DNA from 2 places in the Pseudomonas sp. GOM7 genome. Region 2 is predicted to be linked to the other one. Evidence: riboswitches for the same ligand, from Rfam matches in the RefSeq annotation. Region 2 holds a riboswitch; the other holds the start of a gene.
What was found. A riboswitch is a leader RNA that binds a small molecule or an ion and turns the genes downstream of it on or off. The one in region 2 is predicted to bind cobalamin.
Positions count from the first base shown of each region.

Region 1: another riboswitch for cobalamin. It lies ahead of OU800_RS23870 (TonB-dependent receptor); the one in region 2 lies ahead of OU800_RS19965 (energy-coupling factor ABC transporter permease).

Region 1 covers NZ_CP113519.1:5,368,322-5,375,909, forward strand. The annotation lists gene cfaB (C17 cyclopropane fatty acid synthase CfaB) at 1-177, opposite strand, end outside; gene OU800_RS23855 (FecCD family ABC transporter permease) at 257-1,264, opposite strand; gene OU800_RS23860 (ABC transporter substrate-binding protein) at 1,261-2,232, opposite strand; gene OU800_RS23865 (ABC transporter ATP-binding protein) at 2,232-2,990, opposite strand; gene OU800_RS23870 (TonB-dependent receptor) at 3,118-5,217, opposite strand; cobalamin riboswitch at 5,482-5,675, opposite strand; gene OU800_RS23875 ((2Fe-2S) ferredoxin domain-containing protein) at 5,769-6,467, opposite strand; gene OU800_RS23880 (cobalt-precorrin-6A reductase) at 6,573-7,301, opposite strand; gene cbiE (precorrin-6y C5,15-methyltransferase (decarboxylating) subunit CbiE) at 7,298-7,588, opposite strand, start outside.
Region 2 covers NZ_CP113519.1:4,498,959-4,506,546, reverse strand. The annotation lists gene OU800_RS19985 (hybrid sensor histidine kinase/response regulator) at 1-553, shown strand, start outside; gene OU800_RS19980 (TetR/AcrR family transcriptional regulator) at 752-1,393, shown strand; gene OU800_RS19975 (acyl-CoA dehydrogenase family protein) at 1,390-3,039, shown strand; gene OU800_RS19970 (carbonic anhydrase) at 3,273-4,016, opposite strand; cobalamin riboswitch at 4,340-4,543, shown strand; gene OU800_RS19965 (energy-coupling factor ABC transporter permease) at 4,583-5,266, shown strand; gene amn (AMP nucleosidase) at 5,367-6,839, shown strand; gene OU800_RS19955 (threonine dehydratase) at 6,944-7,588, opposite strand, start outside.

The DNA of each region.
Region 1 (7,588 bases), 870 kb from region 2:
ATAGGCCGCGCCCAGGGCATCCAGGCTGGGGTGAGCCAGTTGGCTGACCAGGCTGGGATCCTTGACCACCAGCGTCACCCGAGGTTTCGGCCCCAGATCCACCTGCTTGCCGTCCCACAGTTTCAGACGCAGCGGCAGTCGCAGATCACGAAGTGCGGTAGGCAGTTGCGCGAGCATGGTCATCCCTCCTCCTGGCCAGTGTCATGGAACCTGAAGCAGATGACCGGGCCTGCCTGGCCAGGTTCGATCCCGGCGACTAGCGGCGGCGCAGCAGAGCCACGAAAAACACCCCGCCGATGGCCGCGGTGACGATGCCGATGGGCAGATCTTGCGGCGCCTGCCAGGTGCGCGCCGCCACATCGACCCAGATCAGGAACAACGCCCCCAGCAGCGCCGCCACCGGCAGTACGCGGCGGTGCTCGGCGCCGACCAGGAAACGCGCTACGTGCGGCAGCATCAGGCCGACGAAGCCGATGGCGCCGGACAGCGAGACCAGCACGCCGGTGAGCAACGAAGCCACCACGAACACCAGCAGGCGCACGCGGCGCGGCTCCAGGCCCAGGCTCACCGCGCTCTGCTCGCCGGCCATCAGCGCGTTCAGTGCGCGGCCCAGGCCGAGCAGCACGACCAGTGCCAGCGCCAGGCACAGCGCCGGCAGCCAGAGCAGCTCCCAGCGCGCCAGGCCCAGGCCACCGAGCATCCAGAACAGCACCGAACTGGCCGCATGCGGATTGCCCAGATACAGCAGCAGGTTGCTCGCCGCCATCATCACGAAGGACACCGCCACCCCGGCCAGCAACAGGCGGTCGCTCTCCAGGCGCCCGCCCCGGCTGGCAATGGCCAGCACCAGCAGCATGCTCGTCAACGCGCCGACGAAGGCCGCCAGCGGCAGGCTGAGCAACCCGGCGAACTCGCCCAGGTAGAGCACCACGATCACCGCGCCGAAGGCCGCGCCGGAGCTGACCCCGAGCAGGTGCGGATCGGCCAGCGGGTTACGCGTCACCGCCTGCAACACCGTACCCACCAGCGCCAGCCCGGCGCCCACCAGCGCGCCGAGCAGCACCCGTGGCGCGCGCAGTTGCCAGACGATGCTGTCCTGGCCGCTGTTGATGGGCACCTCGGGCACGATGCCGAACAGGTGCTGGCCAAGGATCGCCCACACCCGCTCGAGCGGCACCTGCGCCGCGCCAAAGGCCAGCGACCAGGCGCAGGACAGCGCCAGCAGCACGGCCAGCCCGAGCAACAACAGGCGATAACGACTCACCGGGCGAAGGCCTCCGGGTGCAGCGCCGCGGCCAGGGTCTCGATGGCGGCGGCGTTATCCAGGCTTGGTGTGACCGCCAGGTAGGGCAGCACCACGAAGCGTTTTTCACGGATCGCGGTGACGCCCTGCAGCGCCGGGTGCTGCAGGAGGAAGTCGCGCTTCTGCGCCGCCGTGCGCTCGCCGTAGTCGACGATCAGGATCACTTCGGGGTCTTCCTCGACCACCGCCTCCCAGCCCACCTTGATCCAACTGCCGGCCACGCCATCCATCACGTTGCGCCCGCCGGACGCCTCGATCAGCGGCTGCGGCATGCCCTGGCGCCCGGCGCTGAAAGGCAGGTCTTCACCGCTGTCGTAGACGAACACCCGCGGGCGCGTCGGCTGCTCGCCCAGGCGTGCCTGCACCGCCGCCACCCGCGCCTGCATGCCCTGCACCAGCGCGTCGGCACGATCCTCGACGGCGAAGATGCGGCCCAGGTTGCGCAAGTCGGTGTAGACATCGTCGAGGCTGGCGACGCGGCCCGGCATGACGTGGGCGCAGGACTCGCTCAGTTCGTACACCGGGATACCGAAGCGCGCCAGGCTGGCCGGCGTGACCTCGCCGCCGATGCGCATGCCGTAGTTCCAGCCGGCAAAGACGAAATCGGTGCCGGCACCCAGCAGGTTTTCCAACGAGGGGTAGCGCGCGGCCAGCTCGGGCAGGCCTTCGAGCTGCGCGCGCATGCTCGCATCGAGGGTCTTCCAGCCGCTGATGCCGGTATAGCCGGCCATGCGCTCCTTCAGGCCAAGGGCCAGGAGCATGGCGGTCATATTGACGTCATGGCTGACCGCGCGTTGCGGCGGCTGGTCGATGCTCACCTGACGGTCGCAGCTAGTGACGGTGACGGCCCAGGCGGGGCTGGCCAGCAGCAGCGACGAGAGCACAAGCGTAGGTAGGAGCGGCTTCAGCCGCGAATGGCACAGACTCATCAGACTATCCAGGTAATACGCGGATAACCCGCCAGTGGATGGGTGTCGACCAGCGCCTGCACACCGAACACCTGCTGCAGCAGCTCGGCGCTGAGCACCTCGGCGGGCGTGCCAACGGCCACCAGGCGGCCCTGATCGATCACACACAGGCGGTCGCAGAAGGCCGCCGCCAGGTTGAGATCGTGAAAGCTGGCCAAGGTCGCCAGCCCCAGCGATTTGATCTGCCGTAGCAGCTCGATCTGGTAGCGCGGGTCGAGGTGATTGGTCGGCTCGTCGAGGATCAGCAGTTGCGGCTGCTGCACCAGGGCGCGGGCGAGCAAGGCGCGCTGCTTCTCGCCGCCGGACAGGCGGGCGAAATCCTGCTGCGCGTGCTCACTCAGGCCCACGCGTGCCAGCGCTTCATCAACCAGGCGTCGATCCTCGCCATCGTCGCCGTCAAACAGCCCCTTGTGTGGCGTGCGGCCCATGGCCGTCACCTCATGTACGCGCAGACCGAAGTCCTGGGGGAATTCCTGCAGCACCACCGCCACGCGCTGCGCGCTCCAGCGCGGCGGACGTTGCCACAGCGCTTCCCCGCCCAGCTCGACGCTGCCGCTGCACGGTCGCTGGAAGCGATAGGCGCAGCGCAGCAGGCTGGTCTTGCCGCTGCCGTTGGGGCCGATCAGGCCGAGCAGTTCACCGTCGCCGATCTCCAGGTCGATGGCCTCGAGCAAGGCGCGCTGGCCGTCCGGCGACCAGGCCAGGTCTCGGATGCGCAAGCGCGGCTCGGGTGCCGCCGTGCGCTGGCTCGGCGGCGTCGAGAACAGACTGAAAGACCAGTCAGAGGTGCTAGTCACTGACACGGAAACTCTCCACGCGCGACGCGCCGGCACAGGCACGCGCGCTTCAAAAGCGGTAATCCGCCGTGACGAACAGCGAACGCGGCGCGCCAAGGAACCATTGCTCGCCGTCACTGCTGGCGCTGGTGGCGTACTGGCGGTCGAACAGGTTATTCAACTCCAGACCCAGGCGCACGTCAGACAGCACCTGCCAGCCGATATTGGCATCGACCACGGTATAACCCGGCACCTTGGCGGTATTGGCCGTATCCACATAACGCGCATCGACGTAGCGCGCGCCAATGCCCGCCTCCACTCCACGGCCGAAATCCTTGTTCAACCACAGGTTGGCCGTACGCTTGGGCACGTCGACCGGGCGATTGCCGCTACGGTCGCCACCGCCCTCGACGAAGTTGTCGTACTCGGCACGGACGAAGGCAGCATTGGCCGACACCTGCCAGCCACGCCCCAGCGCCAGTTCCAGGCTGGCTTCCAGGCCATCGGAGGATTGCTGGCCAATCTGCTCGGTGGGCGCAGTCGGCGTGGCGCGGCTGAGCAGCTTCTCCTTGACGATGTGGTAGGCGGCCAGCGTCCACTCGCCCTGCCCGTCCCAGAACAGTTGCTTGAGGCCGATCTCGGTCTGCTTCGCTTCACTCAGATCGAACTGCTGCTGGCTCGGGTTGAGGGTTAGCAGGTTGCTTATCCCTTCGGTGCTGGTGGCGTACTGGCCATACAGCGACAGTTCCGGGGTCAGGGCGAAGACCAGCCCGGCGCGCCAGTTGTCACCCGTGAGGCTGCGGTCGACGCGGCTGTCGTCGACCAGGTTGCTGCGCTCGAGGTGCACCTGATCGCGGCGCACGCCAGTAACCAGCGCCAGGCGTTCGGTGAGCTGAGTACGGTTCTCGGCGAACAGCGAGAACTGCCGGGCCAGGTTCAGCTCGCGCGGGCGGTAGCTGTCGGTGCTCTGGTAACTGCCGCCGCCGGACTGGCCGAGCGGCACGCTGTCGCTGAAGGTATTGCCGAAGTCATGGTGACGGGCGAAGCGGATATGGTTGTAGTCGACGCCGACCAGGGTGCGGCTATCGAGGCCGAACAGGGCGTGATCGAGGCTGAAGCTCTGGCGGTCGCCGAGCTGCTCCTGGTTGTGCTTGATGCGCCAGAAATCACCGCGCTCGACCCTATCGCCCGGCTGCCAGCGATAGGCCTCGCTGTTGCGCCAGTAGCGCCGGGTCTTGATGTAGTAGAGCTGGTTGTTGGCCGTCAGCGCCTCGTTGATACGCCAGTCAGTCACCAGGCGGGTGATCTGGTCGTTGTAGTGGATATCGGCGTTGGCGACGTTGTAGTTACGCTCGCGCAGGCTCTCGCGGAACTTGCCATCGACCAGCGGCGTGCCGAGGTAGCGCTCCGGGTGCTGCTCGCCCTGGTCATGGGACAGGGTGAAGCTCAGGTCTTCGCTGGCATCCCAGCGCAGTGCGGCGCTCAGCGCCAGGCTGTCGGAGTCGCCGCGGTCGACCCAACCGTTGCTAGCCTGCTGGTTGAGGTTGAAGCGATAGCTCAGCGCGTCGCTCAGCGAGCCGCCGCTGTCCAGCGCGGCCTGGCGGCGGTCGTCGCTGCCGTAGCCGAGGCGCAGGTGATTCTCCACCGGCCCAGCGAACGGTTTTTTCGGCACCACGTTGATCACCGCGCCGGTGGCGCCTTCGCCATATAGCACCGAAGCCGGGCCACGCAGTACGTCGATGCGTGCCACCGACCAGGTGTCCACCGGGAAGGTCACGGTGCCGGCACCCACGTATTGGCGGGTGCCGTCGTAGAGCTGCATGGTCGCCGAGTGGCCGGTGAAGCCACGCGCCGACAGCGCCGTGCCGCCATTGCCGGGGCTACCGATAAAGGTGATGCCGGGGGTGCGGGTAACCGCGTCCTGCACGCTGCGGTTGTTGCGCCCGCGCACTTCGGTGCCGCTCAGGCTGCTGGTGCTGGCCGGGGTTTGCAGGGCCGAAAGTTCCAGGCGCGAACCGCTGGTGGTGGGCGTGCGCAGATCGCTCTCGCCCTCCTCGGCGGCCTTGGCCTGGACATCGAGTTCGGGCAGATCGACAGCCTTGTCGGCCAGAGCCAGGCCGCTGAACAGCAGGGCCAGTGGCCAGGTGCAATGAAGAGCGGGGTTTCGCACGGCAGAGCTTCCGTTGTTGCGCGGGGGATCGAGGCTTGAAATGCAAGTGTTATAACATAACATTATCGATCCCCGCAGCCTGGGATACAGTCGAACGGGGCCCGTGGCCGAACCGGCCAGAAAGGTTTTTTTGATGCGGAAATGGCGCGCCATATTGCTTCCATCGCAAAGAGAAAAGGCACGGCAATCCGATGGAAATGCGCAACAGCAGACAGGAGCGCGAACGCGCCCTACTGGAGTCAACGCCCGCCCACCGCGGGTTGCCAGACATAACGACTCCAGGCCGGTCTCCGGGCTTGCGAGGGTCATGAGCGCATCACCTTCCCATGCGCGGGGCGCACAGTGGCGTATCGATACGGTCGCTCGCTTACCGTTGCGGGGGCAGCGTCGGACTTCAACCGACTTCCCGTTTCACCTTGCGCGCGGCGGCGCAAGACACCTGAAGCGGGGCGGATATGACCACCCGCCTCCGTTCAAGTCAAGGCGCGGGGGCAATTGTGGGTTGGACTCAGACGTAGGGTGGACAACGCGCAGCTTGTCCACCATGGCGGCTAGTTGCCGCCCTGCTCATCGATCCGCAACTCCGGCAATGCCCTGCCCGCCACCAACCGCTCATCGACCAGGCGAATCACCGCCGCCTCGTCCTTGATGCCATACCACTCACCCTGTGGATAAAGGCTCGCGGTCGGCCCCAGGTCGCAGGGGAACTGGCACTGGCTGCGGGTGATATGTACCCCACCCGCGCATTCCAGCTTGCCGGCGGCCTTGAGCCGCTGGCGCAGGGTTTTCCACAGGCCCAGCGCGCCCTTGCGCGTGCAGCGTGGGCCGTTGCACAGCAGCAGGCGCTGCGCATGCGGCGGAATCTGCGACCAGGCGTGGTGCTCAGGCACGGGCGGCACGTCGCTACAGGGCAGATGCGTTTCGCGATGCTCCAGCAGCACGCTGAGGCCATCGAGCCATGCATCTTCCATGGCCGTGCAGACCACGAACACCTGCGCCCCGTCACCGCGCTCGGCGATGCGTTCGCGCAGCCAGTCGCGGTGAGCGGCATCGGCGCGCGGCTCCAGATCCACCACCAGCACGGGCCGTGGCGCATCGATGATGGCCTGCCAGAAACCCTCCTGCTCCGTGTCGTGCAGATGTGCTTCACCCAGCAGCGCGGCGATGCGTGCCTGCAAGCGCTCGGACGTGGCGCCACGCCCCAGGCCGGGGCCGATGAACAGGATGCGGGCGTAGGGGGCTTGGCTCATGAGGGTCTCCAAAAGGGCCGGCAGTCTAGCAGCGCGTGTAGCGTGTAGGGTGGACGTCGCTTTTCACGTCCACCAAAGCGGTGGATCGATAAAGCGCGATCCACCCTACGCGGCTAATTCGACTAGCGCCTCCCACAGGGAATCCAGTTCCGCGAACTGGCGCGTGACCACCGGCAACTCGGGCCGACGCAGCAGCAGCACCGGCAAGCCCAGCTCGCGCGCCACCTGCAGCTTGGGTTCGGTGGAAGCGCTGCCGCTGTTCTTGCTCACCAGCACGTCGCAGCGGATGCGGGCGAACAGCGCGCGTTCCTCGTCCAGGGAGAACGGCCCGCGCGCACCGATGATCTCGGCGCGCGGTGGTGCCGGCTCGGTCTGCAGGCAGCGCACCGTCCAGTGCTGGTGTTCGGGGATCTCGTGCAAGTGCGCCAGCGGCTCGCGCCCGGAGGTGAAGAATGGCCGTTGGAACGGCACCAGCGCGCGGGTCAACTCACCCCAGCCGTCCACCTCGCGCCAGTCGTCATCCGCGCCGGGCTGCCAGCCAGGGCGACGCAGCGCCCAGCAGGGCACGCCCGCCACTTCTGCAGCGCGGGCGGCGTTATGGCTGATCTGTGCGGCGTAGGGGTGGGTCAGATCCAGCAGCAGCTCGATGCCTTCATCGGCGATAAAGGCGGCCAGCCCTTCGGCGCCGCCGAAACCGCCGACGCGCACGCGGCAGGCCAGGTCATCCGGCACGCGTCCCAGACCGGCCAGGCTGTACACCGTCTCCGGCCCCAGCCGACGCGCCAGGCGCAGCGCCTCGGTGGTGCCACCGAGCAACAGGATGCGCACACTCACGGCTTGCGCACCATCAGCAGGGTGATCGGCAGCGCCGCACGCCAGGTGTCGAAGCCGCCCAGAGGCTGCGCCTGCGCCACGCTCAAGCGCAACAGTTCACCACCCTGGCGTTCACGGAAGGCCACCAGCGCCGCCTCGCTCTGAAGGGTCACGGCATTGGCCAGCAGGCGCCCACCCGGCTTGAGCGCGGCCCAGCAGTCATCCAGCACGCCGGGCACGGTAACGCCACCGCCGATAAAGATGGCATCCGGCGCCGGCAGCCCGACCAGCGCCTCGGGCGCATGCCC
Region 2 (7,588 bases):
GTGCAGGCAACTGGTGGATCTGCTCGGCGGCAGCCTGGAGCATCATTCCGTGCCAGGACAGGGCAGTCGCTTTCTCGTCGAGGTGCCACTGACGCAGCCGCAGCAGGTGGCTGGCAGCGTACCGCGCCCGGCGCGTGGCCCGGTGGGCAAGGCCGTGCGCACGCCACAGCAATGCACGGTACTGGTAGTCGAGGACAATGCCATCAACCAGTTGGTGACGCGCGGCATGCTGCTCAAGCTCGGCTACCGCGTGCGCACTGCCGACAACGGCGCCGATGCCCTGGAACTACTGCGCAACGAACGGGTGGATGCCGTACTGCTGGACTGCCAAATGCCGATCATGGATGGCTTCGCTACCTGCCGCGCGTTGCGCACGCTGCCAGGCTGTGCTGAGGTGCCGGTGTTGGCGATCACTGCCCATAGCCACAGCGGCGACCGCGAACGCTGCCTGGCGGCCGGCATGAGCGACTACCTGGCCAAGCCGGTGAAGTTCGACGAGTTGCGCGTGCTGCTGCATGACTGGGTGCTGTGCCGCGCCCCGGCGAACGCCTGACCCCTGCGTCCAAACTCCCCTTCCTGTAGGAGCCGGCTTGCCGGCGATGCTCTTCGTCGGTGGCGCGATGATCGCCAGCAAGCTGGCTCCTACAAACAGCACCCCAATGCCTGGTTCGTCCGCCTGTTTGGCCGAAACGCCTCTTTAGCCAAGGTCTGAATCCTGATTCACTCAAGCCAGTGAACGAGGATTCAGACCATGGCCTACCGCCTCAGCGAAGCTCAACTCGACCGTGACCAAGCCCTGCGCGCGCGCATACTCGACTGCGCCCTGCTGCGGGTGGCGGAAGGCGGTTTCGCCGCCCTGACCATGCAGGCCCTGGCCGAGGACGTTGGCATCGCCACCGGCAGCCTGTACCGGCACTTTCGCAGCAAGGGCGAACTGGCTGCCGAGGTCTTTGCCGTGGCCAGTCAGCGTGAGGTGGATGCCCTGGCCGCGGATCTACGCGGGCCAGGGAGTGCCGCTCAGCGCTTGTGCCTGGGCCTGGAAAAATTCGCCGCCCGCGCCTGGCATAGCCGGCGCCTGGCCTTCGCGCTGATCGCCGAGCCGGTGGATACCCAGGTCGACGAGCAACGCCTGCTCTACCGTGAGGCCTACGCCGAACTGTTCATCGACCTGCTCGAGGAAGGTGCGCGCAGCGGCGAGTTTCAGGTCGAGCAGATCGGCCTGGTGGCGGCCTGCCTGGTCGGCGCCATCGCCGAGGCGTTGGTCGGGCCGCTTTCCCCGCCGGCGCGCGCTGCCCGTGAAGCCGGATATCCCACCCTGGAACTGGCCCAGGTCAGCGCCAGCCTTGCCACCTTCTGCCTGCGCGCCGTTGGCGCCAAGGAGACCATGCGATGAAACCCAGCCTGCTCGCCGAAACCCACGAGGTGTTCAACCAGGTGCCTAGCCTGGATGGTGCCAATCTCTATCGCCTCGACCTGCCGCTGCAGGAGTGGGTGCGCCGCTATGGCGGCGCCTGGGCGGACGAGCGCCTTGTTGCCTATGGCGCCCTCGCCGGTGGTTCCCTGATGCAGGCAGGCTTTCTCGCCAACGAAAACAAGCCGCAGTTCAAGAGCCATGATCGCTACGGCAACCGCATCGACCTGGTGGAATTCCACCCGGCCTATCACGAACTGATGCGCACGGCCATCGAGCATGGCCTGCCTTCGCTGCCCTGGATCGACCCGCGTGCTGGCGCCCATGTCGTACGCGCCGGCCTCACCTACATGCACAGCCAGGCCGAGGCGGCCAGTGGCTGCCCGCTGACCATGACCTTCGCCGCCGTGCCGGCCATCCGCCTGCAGCCCAACGTGGCTGAGCAGTGGCTGCCGAAGATCCTGGCCACCGAGTACGACCCGCGTAACCTGCCGATGGAGCAGAAAGCCGGGGTCACCATCGGTATGGCCATGACCGAGAAACAGGGCGGCACCGACGTGCGCGCCAACACCACCCGCGCCTATCCCATCGGCATCGGTGGGCCGGGGCAGGGCTACGAACTGGTCGGGCACAAATGGTTCTGCTCGGCGCCGATGTGCGATGCCTTCCTCACCCTGGCCTACACCGACAAGGGCCTCTCCTGCTTCCTGCTGCCGCGTCACCGCCCGGACGGCACGCGCAACGCCTTCTACATCCAGCGTCTGAAGAACAAGCTGGGCAACTGGGCCAATGCCTCCAGCGAAGTGGAATATCGCGGTGCATTCGCCTGGATGCTCGGCGAGGAAGGGCGTGGCGTACCCACCATCATCGAAATGGTGGCCATGACCCGCTTTGACTGCATGGTTGGCTCCAGTGGCCTGATGCGCCAGGCGTTGACCCAGGCCGCGCACCACTGCGCACACCGCCAGGTGGGCGGCAAGCGGCTGGCCGACCAGCCGCTGATGCAGAACGTGCTCGCTGACCTGGCGCTGGAAAGCGAAGCCGCGCTGGCGCTGTGCATGCGCATGGGCCGCGCGCTCGATCACCTGCATGACGAACAGGAAGACAAGTTCGCCCGCCTGGTCACCGCCGTGGGCAAGTACTGGATCTGCAAGCGCGCGCCGGAAATGATCTATGAAGCCAGCGAATGCATGGGCGGCGCCGGTTACGTCGAGGAAACCATCATGCCGCGCCTGTACCGCGAGGCGCCGGTCAACTCCATCTGGGAAGGCTCGGGTAACGTGCAATGCCTGGACGTGCTGCGTGCGCTGTCCAAGGAGCCCGGCGTGCTCGATGCCTTGTTCGCCGAACTGGGCGACGGTCATGGCGATGCCCGCCTCAAGGCCCATATCCAGCGCCTGAAAGCCGACTTCGCCGACACCGCCGACATCCAGTATCGCGCCCGCCAGCTCACCGAAGACATGGCTGTGGCATTGCAGGCCAAACTGCTGCTGGAGGCCGGCAACAGCGTGGTGAGCGATGCCTTTATCGCCAGCCGCCTGGAAGGCCGTGGCCGTGTCTACGGCACCTTGCCGCGTGGTGTCGATGTCGAGGCGCTGCTGGCGCGTAGCACGCCGCATCTGCTTTGATGCCGGAGCGCTCTTTAACAGGGAAAAGTTGGTAGATTTTTAGCGGCTGATTTTTCCCTTTCGGAACAGTTGATTACGCTAAGTGTGTTCCCCGCGTGAGCGAGGTTGAACCAATCAGGTAATGCTCAACCCGGAGCGTGGAGGCGTGTTTCTCACGCCGAAGTAGCCAGGGGCTCAGGTCAAGTCCGCGATGATGCGATGCACCGGTCATTCAGCCGGTGCATCAGAGCGTTTCAGTCTTCGCTCTCCAGGACGGCTCGCCCATTGAGCGCCTGGATCGGGCGGGCGTTCTTCGCGTACAGGTGCTGGAACTGCGCCAGTTGTTCGTGGGACAGCTCGACTGGCTGTTTAAGTACGCGCCATTGCACGTCTTCACTGCATGGCGGGGTGGTCAGCGAGCCGGCGAAGGCGTAGTAGCCCTGTTGCTGCGGGAGTACGGTTTGTGGCGCGAAGTTGCTTGCCAACTCGACTTTTTCCCCTGCCTTGTCCGGCATGGCCTTGAACACTGAGTCCAGTGCCTGGTTTTTCGCCCCTTCCTTGAACAGCACAGCCACGACCGCCAAATGACCATCGGTAGACTGGTGAACGAAGTGCGCCACCATCGGGAAGCCCTTGCCTGCGATGTGCTCTTCGCTGGGGGTGTGGAAATGAAATTGCACCAGGCGGTAGGGTTTGCCGTCGATCTCGATGCCGCCAGCATTGCTCAGATTCACCTGCACGGTGTGACCATTATTCACCACTTCGGCTGGGCTGGCCTGGTAGTCGAAGGCAATGCGAGGCAGCGATGCGCGGGTTGCATGGCTGATGTCGATCGGCGATTGCGCATGGCCGAGCGCGCAGGTTTCGTAGCCTGGATCCAATTGTGCCCAGTGTTCGGGGCCTTCCTTGCCTTTGTAGCTCCAGTGCGGTTGCTGTTCGGTTGCCATGGCGCCGGTTGTGAACAGAGCTGTTAACGCAACGATCAGGGTCTTCTTCATGTGCGCTCTCGTTACTGGATGAGGGTTCTAAAGGCCCGCGTGGCCCGTAGCCGGTGCGAGTTCGGAAATACTACGCATGGCTTGTAATAAAAAGTTACATCCGCATGGGCGTGGTGTGACGCAGCGCTTATCCGCGGCAGCTTCGGCTGCGTTCAAGACAGTATCCGTTCAGGTGCTAGGCGTTTTGGCAACGGGAGCATCTCGGAGCCTCGCGTAGCTAGCAGGCGTATGGGGGAAAGCTCGGATTGCCGAAGAAGCACATCGCACAGGGCTGAGGTGGGCGGTGCCTTGAACGCGAGTACTGTCTTTTGCCCAAGCTGCGGAGTAAGGTTGCCAGCGATGGTTCCTCCGTGCCCCGGCGCGTGTGGATGAAAAGGGAACAGGGTGCGGCGAATCTCGCCAATGCCCTGGCTGCCCCCGCAACTGTAAACGGCGAACGATGCCCTTCATGCCACTGACTGCGGTCGGGAAGGCGGGCGGAGTACCAAGCCGTGAGCCAGGAGACCTGCCATCGAACCCATCGATCCTCCAACTCGTCGCGCGGTGGGCGCGGCCAAGGAACTTGCATGCATATCGAACCGGGCGTCGTCGAAGGCGCCAAGATCTTCCTCAGTTACGCAACGGCAGTCGGCGCTTTCGGCCTGACGGCCAAACTGGCGCGCGATGCCATTCGCGACAATGGCGGGGCGGCTGCCCTGGCCCTGCGCAGCCTGCTGACCACCGCGTTGGTGTTCTGCTTCTTCGAGGTGTTGCCGCACCATCCCGTGGGCGTTTCCGAGGTGCACCTGATCCTCGGCTCCACCCTGCTGTTGCTGTTCGGTGCGGGTGCCACCGCCATAGGCCTGGCCGCTGGGCTGCTGTTGCAGGGCCTGCTGTTCGCCCCGTTCGATCTGCCGCAGTACGGCATGAATGTCACCACCCTGCTGGTGCCGCTGTGGGCCATCAGCGTGCTGGCCAAGCGCATCGTTGCGCCAGGCACCGCCTATGTCGACCTTTCCTACAAGCAGGCGCTGGCACTGTCGACTGCCTATCAGGGTGGCATCGTCGCCTGGGTCGGCTTCTGGGCCTTCTACGGCCACGGCTTCACCAGCGACAACCTGGCAGCCGTGGGCAGCTTCGGCCTGGCCTATATGAGCGTGATCCTGGTCGAGCCATTGATCGACCTGGGTGTGCTGGCCGGGGCCAAGGCGCTGGCGCGTTTCAGCCAGGGGCCGCTGTTCAACGTGCGTTTGCATCAGGCGGCGGCCTGATGAGGGGGCGCGGCGGCCGAATTCTTCGGTCGCCGCGCTATGTTTTGCCGCGAGGTTGCAGGCAAGATAGGGGCGTTCGTTCAGTCAGGAATACGCCCACGTGAAAGTCTGTTCCGATGATTTCGTCGTTGTTCACACCCCCGAAGAGGCGGTCGACCGCCTGGCCGCGTTGTATGAGGAAGCTACCGGCGCTCTGAGCCAGGCCCTCAAGCGCTATCTCAAGGCGCGCGTGCGCCCGGATGCCGACGAGCACTGCCTGTTCCGTTATCCCGAATTGCGCCTGGCCTACCTGTGTCAGGGCGAGGTGCCGACCACCGTGCGCGCCTATGCCAAGATTCAGGTGCCGGGCATCTACGCCATCACCGTGACCCAGCCGGCGGCCTTCCGCAAATACCTGCTGGAGCAACTGCGCCCGCTGATGAACGACTTCACCCTGCGCGTCGAGGTCGGCCGCAGCCAGCAGAATATCCCCTATCCCTACGTAGTGGAGGGCGGTGACGAGCTGGCCGGCAGTGGCGTGACCGCCGCCGAACTGGCGCGGGTATTCCCCAGCACCGATCTGTCTGCTGCCACCGACGGCACCGCCGATGGCCTGTACGACTGGGAGAACATCGACCCGCTGCCGCTGGCGCTGTTCGACGCGGCACGCACCGACTTCTCGCTCAAGCGCATCCAGCACTACACCGGCAGCGACTGGCGTCATGTGCAGCCGTGGATTCTGCTGACCAACTACCACCGCTACGTCGACCAGTTCATCCGCCATGGCCTGGACATGCTGCAGGGCGACTCGCGTTTCACCCGCATGGTGCTACCGGGCAACGTGGTGGTCGAGCGCGGCATGGCCGAAGGCGAGATGCAGGCGATCATCGAGAACGTGGTCTGGCATCGTTACCAGATGCCGGCCTATCACCTGCAGGCCGCCGACGGCCACGGCATCACCCTGGTCAATATCGGCGTTGGCCCGTCCAACGCCAAGAACATCACCGACCACCTGGCCGTGCTGCGCCCGCACTGCTGGCTGATGATCGGCCACTGCGGCGGCCTGCGTCAGTCGCAGACCATCGGTGACTACGTGCTGGCCCACGCCTATATGCGCCGCGATGGCATTCTCGACCGCGTGCTGCCGCCGAATATCCCGCTGCCGGCGCTGGCCGAGGTGCAGCAGGCGTTGCAGGAGGCCGCCAAGCTGGTCACCGGCGAACAGGGCGACGATCTGAAGAAGCGCCTGCGTACCGGCACCGTGCTGACCTACGACGACCGCAACTGGGAACTGCGCTGGGCGCAGGAACGGCCATTGATCAACCTGTCGCGGGCGGTGGCGGTGGACATGGAGAGCGGCACCATCGCCGCCCAGGGCTATCGCCTGCGGGTGCCCTACGGCACGCTGCTGTGCGTGTCGGACAAACCCCTGCACAGCGAGATCAAGCTGCCCGGCGCGGCCGGCGCCTTCTACGAGCGCGCGGTGACCCAGCACCTGCATATCGGCATCGCCGCGCTGGAGCTGATGCGCAGCCAGCTCAATTCGTTGCATTCGCGCAAGCTGCGCAGCTTCGACGAGCCGCCGTTCCGCTGATGGGCAATCCAGTGGTGAAGGCTTGAACGGGGTCAGCAGGTTGCTGTTTGCCAGTGGTGCGCACAGCGCACCCTACACATTCAGCCACCGCTGGTAGGCGTAGCTCAGGCTGCTGCCGGGGTTTCGTCGCGCAGCAGTTCGGCCAGGGCCTGGCGGTCGATATTGGCGCCGCTGAGCACCACGGCCACGCGCTGGCCGGCGTTGGCTTCGCGCTCCTGCATCATGGCGGCGAGGGCGGCAGCGCCGGCACCTTCGGCGAGGTTGTGGGTGTCTTCGTGGTAGGCGCGGATGGCGGCGCGAATTTCCTCATCATCGACTCGCACGATGCGTGCGGCGCCGGCGCGGAGCATGTCCAGCGTCAGTTGTTGCGGCTGGCGGCAGGCCATGCCGTCGGCCAGGGTCTCGGCGCGTTCGGTCTGCACTAGGCGACCTTGCTCGAAGCTGCGTGCATAGGCATCGGCGCCGCTGGCGACCACGCCAACGATCTCGGTGTCGAGGCCGAGCAGGTCGCGGGTGCGGATCATCGCGCAGATGCCCGAGCCGAGGCCGATGGGCACATAGACCCGGCGCAGATTGGGCACGGCTTCCAGCAGCTCCAGGGCATAGGTGGCCACGCCGCGCACCAGATCCTCATGCAATGACGGCACCCAATGCAGGCCGTCGCGTTCGGCCAGGCGCGCGGCCTCGGCGCGGGCTTCGTCGAAGTCGCGGCCATGTTCGATCACCTCCGCACCGAGCGCGCGCATTGC